Regions from separate parts of the Pseudomonas tensinigenes genome, predicted to be linked through region 2. Evidence: predicted binding sites of a transcription regulator. Region 2 holds the regulator's gene; each other region holds the start of a gene.
What was found. Region 2 encodes FliA, which starts transcription of late flagellar genes. Its sites were predicted from a motif close to CTAAAGTTTNNNNNNNNNNNGCCGNTAA; they were not measured.
Positions count from the first base shown of each region.

Region 1: the regulator FliA is predicted to act here: its motif matches at 720-747, upstream of HU718_RS23420 (methyl-accepting chemotaxis protein).
Region 3: the regulator FliA is predicted to act here: its motif matches at 1,278-1,305, upstream of HU718_RS26100 (methyl-accepting chemotaxis protein).

Region 1 covers NZ_CP077089.1:5,271,658-5,273,827, reverse strand. Annotated here, with positions in the region: gene HU718_RS23425 (transporter) at 1-585, opposite strand, end outside; gene HU718_RS23420 (methyl-accepting chemotaxis protein) at 862-2,170, shown strand, end outside.
Region 2 covers NZ_CP077089.1:2,051,897-2,054,066, reverse strand. Annotated here, with positions in the region: gene HU718_RS09055 (protein phosphatase CheZ) at 1-46, opposite strand, end outside; gene HU718_RS09050 (chemotaxis response regulator CheY) at 65-436, opposite strand; gene fliA (RNA polymerase sigma factor FliA) at 603-1,343, opposite strand; gene fleN (flagellar synthesis regulator FleN) at 1,340-2,170, opposite strand.
Region 3 covers NZ_CP077089.1:5,886,935-5,889,104, reverse strand. Annotated here, with positions in the region: gene clpB (ATP-dependent chaperone ClpB) at 1-499, shown strand, start outside; tRNA gene HU718_RS26120 (tRNA-Asn) at 797-872, shown strand; tRNA gene HU718_RS26115 (tRNA-Pro) at 882-958, shown strand; tRNA gene HU718_RS26110 (tRNA-Lys) at 964-1,039, shown strand; tRNA gene HU718_RS26105 (tRNA-Pro) at 1,137-1,213, shown strand; gene HU718_RS26100 (methyl-accepting chemotaxis protein) at 1,378-2,170, shown strand, end outside.

The DNA of each region.
Region 1 (2,170 bases), 3.2 Mb from region 2:
GTTGGTCGACAGCCGTGAGGAGAGCAATTCGTCCTCGACCTGATCAACGCTCAGGCTGGTCTTGCGCACGATTTGCGTGAGCACTTCGCCTTGATCGCGCAGCAGATGCACAAGCAACTCCGAGGGCGAACGAAAGCGCTCGCCGGCCTTCACTGACGAGCGCAATTTATCCACCGAGTGCAGCGGTTGCAAACGCGCACTGACGATCAGTTTGCTGCGCACACAGACCCACAGCGTCGACACGTCCGAGGAGACCATGCTGCTGAGGTTGAACACCACATCGTTGACCACCGCCAGCAATGCCGAATCGACATGCTCGATACGTGTCGAACGCGAGCCTTCGTGCAGCGCCTCGAAAAACTCTTCGGGCAATTGCAGATGACTTTTCATCCAGCGTTCGCACGCCGCGTGGGCCAGGTTCAGGTGCAGCCAAAGGAATTCACCGCTGTCGCTGTCGTCCTGCAAACAGCGCAATGCCGTCGCCGAATCGACTTCGCGGCCACGTTCGCCGGGCAGGAAACGGAAGCCGTAGAGCAGGCCAAAAAGATCAGGATCGCGATGACTGATGTCGAGGCTGTGGTTCATGAAGGCTCGCTGCGAGGAGGGCATCCGGGGCGGGTTTTACAGATTCACCTGAGCCGCATCATCGCAATGTCACATGACGTTTGTGTGACAGCAAAGTGACGTCAAATCAGCGACTTACCGGTGGTCTGATTTTCTTCAAGAAACGCTCTGGCGCGCCGATCACAGGTGCGTTAGGTTGCGCGCCATTGGCCATGAGCCAAGGCTCGCCGACAAGGATGTCCGGCACAATTTCACGCCTTACCGGGCGTGCCTCATCCTTGTCCTGAGTATCTTTCGATGCTGCAAAAATCCCTGAGAGCGCAAATTCTCGCTCTGCTGAGCGGCAGCCTGCTGGCGGTGCTGTTGATTGCCCTGGCGTGTTTTCATTTCCTGTCCAACGGCGTGCAAAGCTACAGCCAATTGATCGCCGGTCCCCTGCACACTTCGCAACTGATCGACGAAGCCAACCTGCAATTCAAGGTGCAGGTGCAGGAGTGGAAAAACGTGTTGTTGCGCGGCAAGCAACCGGCGGATCTGGCCAAGTATTGGGGTCAGTTCGAAGATCGCCAGCGCGATGTGCAGAAGATCCTCGGAGAACTGGCCGGGCAGAAAGGCATCGAGCCCAGTCTGAAATCGCGCATCGAACATTTGCGTGAAGAACACCGCCAGTTGGGTAGCGCTTATCTGAAGGGACGCGATGCCTACGTGGCTGCCGGTGGTGATCCGACGGTGGGTGACGCGGCGGTCAAAGGCGTCGACCGCGCCGCCAGCGATCAGATGAGCGAGCTGGTCGCCGAGTTGCGCAAGCAAGGCACCGCGCAGTCGGCGCTGATCAGTGCCGAGGCTGATCGCACCGTATGGCTGGGGCTGCTGGTGATGCTCGCGTCGGGTCTGCTGATCGGCCTGTTGAGCCTGTGGCTGGTCAACCGCAACCTGGTCGAGCCGATCCGCAAACTCATCGATTACGTCACCCAATTGAGCCGCGGCAAACTGGCCGAACGTGTGGTCAGTGACCGCCAGGACGAGCTGGGCAATCTTGCCGCGGCGGCCAACACCCTGCGTGATTTTCTCGCCGAAACCTTCACCCGTCTGCAGCGCAGCGCGAGTGATCTGGACAGCGCCAGCGGTGAGTTGAACGCGATCGCCACGACCATGGCTGGCGGCACCAACGAGCAGTTCAACCGCACCGATCAAGTCGCCACGGCGATGAACGAAATGTCCGCCACTGCGCAGGAAGTGGCGCGTCACGCTGCCGATGCTGCGCGTGCTGCCGACGATGCCGACCAGTCCGCCCAACAGGGTGAAAAGGTCATGCAGAGCACCATCCACTCGATCACGCAGATGCGCGGTGAAATCGCCAACACCGCCACGGTGATCCGTCGTCTGGAAGCCGACAGCGGTCGTATCGGCAAAGTGCTGGAAGTGATTCGTGGCATCGCCGAACAGACCAACCTGCTGGCGCTCAACGCTGCGATCGAAGCGGCGCGCGCCGGTGAAGCCGGGCGTGGTTTTGCCGTGGTTGCCGATGAAGTGCGCAACCTCGCACAGCGCACGGCGGAGTCGATCATCGAGATCAATCAGATCATTCAGAGCGTGCAAACCGGTG
Region 2 (2,170 bases):
TCAGGGTCGACTCGAAATCGCCCTGTGAAGATTCGTTATGCTCCATAGCTCCCCCGCGCGTTCATCAGCCGATGCGTTCGAAAATCTTCTCGATTTTGTCTTTCAACGCCTGAGCCGTGAAAGGTTTGACTACGTAGCCGTTTACACCGGCCTGAGCGGCCTCGATGATCTGCTCGCGCTTGGCTTCTGCAGTCACCATCAGCACTGGCAGGTGCTTGAGTTTTTCATCGGCACGCACGTGGCGCAGCAGGTCGATACCGGTCATGCCCGGCATGTTCCAGTCCGTTACCAGAAAGTCGATGCTTCCGCTGTTGAGCACTGGAATGGCAGTCACGCCATCGTCAGCCTCGACGGTGTTGGTGAACCCAAGATCACGCAGCAGGTTCTTGATGATCCGCCGCATCGTTGAGAAGTCATCAACGATGAGGATTTTCATGTCTTTGTTCAATTCGACCTCCAAGCAGTCTTAAACGCGCCCAGCACCTGGACGCGCCACTTCAATCAATCGGCGCAGCACTCGAAGACTGTCTGGAGCACAACAGAGCAAGACCGGTGCCGTTCATCACCGCACCAGCCTCGTTCGCAGTGTCCCCACACTGCCTTCAGCGCGCTCGCCACTCCCCCAAACGCCCCCGCAAACGGGCCGCGCACTGGCTGTGTAACTGGCTGACCCGCGATTCACTGACGCCAAGGACTTCACCGATCTCCTTGAGGTTCAGCTCTTCGTCGTAGTACAGCGCCAACACCAGTCGCTCACGCTCCGGCAAATTGGCAATCGCGTCCGCCAGCGCCGCCTGGAAGCGTTCATCTTCCAGATCGCGTGACGGCTCCATATGAGCACTCGCGCCATCCTCGTGCAGCCCTTCGTGTTCGCCGTCCTGCAACAGGTCGTCGAAACTGAACAGGCGACTGCCCAAGGTGTCATTCAAAATCCCGTAGTAATCGTCGAGACTCAATTGGAGTTCGGCCGCAACCTCGTGATCTTTAGCATCACGGCCGGTTTTAGCTTCAATTGAGCGAATTGCGTCGCTGACCATCCGGGTATTGCGGTGAACCGAGCGTGGCGCCCAGTCCCCTTTGCGCACTTCGTCGAGCATCGCGCCGCGGATTCGTATGCCCGCGTACGTTTCGAAACTGGCGCCTTTGCTGGCGTCATATTTGGTCGAGACTTCGAGCAGGCCGATCATCCCGGCCTGGATCAGGTCTTCGACCTGCACACTCGCCGGCAAGCGTGCCAGCAAGTGATAGGCAATGCGTTTGACCAGTGGCGCGTAACGCTCGATCAACTCGTACTGCGCGTCACGTGCTGACTTCTTGTAGTAGTTCATACCGCTTGCTGTCATAGCACGGGCCCTGCCGTTTGCTGCACGAGGCGCTCGACGAAAAACTCAAGGTGGCCACGCGGGTTGGCGGGCAGCGGCCAGGTGTCGACCTTCTGCGCGATCGCCTTGAACGCCAGTGCGCACTTGGAACGCGGAAAGGCTTCGTACACCGCACGCTGCTTCTGCACCGCTTTACGCACGCTTTCGTCGTAAGGCACGGCGCCGACGTATTGTAGAGCGACGTCAAGGAAGCGATCCGTGACCTTGGTCAACTTGGCAAACAGGTTGCGCCCTTCCTGCGGGCTCTGCGCCATGTTGGCGAGGACGCGGAAGCGGTTCATGCCGTAATCGCGGTTGAGCAGTTTGATCAGCGCGTAGGCGTCGGTAATGGACGTCGGCTCGTCGCAGACCACCAGCAACACTTCCTGCGCGGCGCGTACAAAACTGACTACCGAGTCACCAATACCCGCAGCGGTGTCGATCACCAATACGTCGAGATTGTCGCCGATGTCGCTGAACGCCTGAATCAGACCGGCGTGTTGCGCCGGGCTCAGGTGCACCATGCTCTGCGTGCCGGACGCGGCCGGGACGATGCGGATGCCACCGGGGCCTTGCAACAGCACGTCGCGCAACTCGCAACGGCCTTCGATGACGTCGGCCAGCGTGCGTTTAGGGGTCAGCCCCAACAATACGTCAACGTTCGCCAGACCGAGGTCGGCGTCCAGCAGCATGACCCGACGGCCAAGCTCTGCCAGCGCCAGCGACAAGTTCACTGACACGTTAGTCTTGCCGACGCCACCTTTGCCGCCGGTCACCGCGATCACCTGTACGGGATGCATGCTGCCCAT
Region 3 (2,170 bases), 2.8 Mb from region 2:
CTTGCTGCAAGTGCTCGAGGATGGTCGCCTGACCGACAGCCATGGCCGCACGGTGGACTTCCGCAATACCGTGATCGTCATGACCTCGAACCTCGGCTCTGTGCAGATTCAGGAGCTGGTCGGTGATCGCGAGGCTCAGCGTGCTGCAGTCATGGATGCGCTGACGTCGCACTTCCGTCCGGAGTTCATCAACCGGGTCGACGAGGTGGTGATCTTCGAGCCTTTGGCGCGGGATCAGATCGCGGGCATTACCGAGATCCAGTTGGGCCGTCTGCGCAGCCGTCTGGCCGAACGCGAGCTGAAGCTGGAACTCAGCCCGGAGGCGATGGACAAGTTGATCGCCGTTGGTTACGACCCGGTGTATGGCGCACGTCCTTTGAAACGGGCGATTCAGCGCTGGATCGAAAACCCGTTGGCACAGTTGATCCTCTCGGGTCACTTCATGCCAGGCGACACGGCGACCGGCAAGGTCGAGAACGACGAAATCGTTTTCAACTGAGTCCAAACGCCAATGAAAAAAGGAGGGCCCCACATTGTGGGGCCTTTTTTTTCGTTAGGCTGTTGAACTCAAAGGAAAAGGCTTGTAAAGTGCGCCCCGCAGTCAGTCGCCAAGACGGTCTCAGCTCACTGAGTTGGAATCTGAAATAAGTTGCAAATCATTAACTTGAAAGCAATTTAGGGGGTTGACAGAGGTGTTCTAGGTTGTAGAATAGCGCGCCTCAGACACACGAACGCAGCGATGCGAACGAGTGACTGGAAGCAGTAAGTTTCACCGTTGTAAATTGAAATATGTAGTTCCGTGATAGCTCAGTCGGTAGAGCAAATGACTGTTAATCATTGGGTCCCAGGTTCGAGTCCTGGTCACGGAGCCAATTTCAAACCGGGGTATAGCGCAGTCCGGTAGCGCGCCTGCTTTGGGAGCAGGATGTCAGGAGTTCGAATCCCCTTACCCCGACCATTTTTGGGTCGTTAGCTCAGTTGGTAGAGCAGTTGGCTTTTAACCAATTGGTCGTAGGTTCGAATCCCACACGACCCACCATTTTTGAAACCAGTTAGCGCTGGGATCGAATCTTAAGATCAGAGGCCAAAAGCGCTGATCGAAGAAGGCGATCTTTGAAAGGTCGCCTTTTTTTTACCGGGGTATAGCGCAGTCCGGTAGCGCGCCTGCTTTGGGAGCAGGATGTCAGGAGTTCGAATCCCCTTACCCCGACCATATTAAAAATCCTCGTATCGAAAGATACGGGGATTTTTTTTGTCCGACAAAAACTCATTTTCCCTTCAAGTCATCATACAACCTGCCGATAGCCCGCTAACAAGAGGGGACTGCCATGGCTTCGCCCCTTGAATCTGGCCAATACAAGAATAAGGGCGTTCGTCATGTTGCTTCGTCAGTTGAATATTGCTCCCCGGGCGGCCCTGGGGTTCGCCCTGATCGCGGTGTTGGTGGCCTTGCTCGGCGTTTTTGCGCTGGGGCAGATGTCGAGCATTCGCGACAGTGAAGTCGCGGTGGAAAATCAGTGGCTGCCGAGCATTCGTGGCGGCGACGAGATTCGTGAGATCATGCTGCGTATCCGCACCATCTCGTTGCGCATGGCGCTGGATCAGGACACGAACAATATCGCCACCTACCGCAGCCAGATGGACACCCGCGACAAAGAGCTGAGCGAGAAAATCGCCGCTTACGACAAACTGGTCAACACCCCGGAAGGCCAGCAGCTATACGACCAGTTCAAAAAGACCTTCGCCGCGTATCGCAGTGGCATCGCCCAATCCTTCGCCCTCGCTGAGCAAGGCAAGCGTGATGAGCTGACCAAATTGTTGCTGGTCGACATGAAAACCGTCGTCGATGGCTCCGGAAAGCAACTCAACGACCTGGCGGACCTGTTTGCCAAACAGGTCGCGGCTGAAAGTCAGAAGTCTGCTGCGCACTACGAAAACTCGCGCACGATCGTCAGCTTGTTCATTGCCTTGGCCGCGCTGGCCACGGTGGCACTGGCGATGATGCTCACGCGCAGTATCGTTCGCCCGCTGAGCAGTGCCGTGAGCGCCGCAGAAAGTGTCGCGCAGGGTGATCTGACCCGGCCGATCGAGACCCATGGCAACGATGAAGTCAGTCGCTTGCTCAAGGCTCTGGCGACCATGCAGCAGAACCTGCGTGAGACGCTGCAAG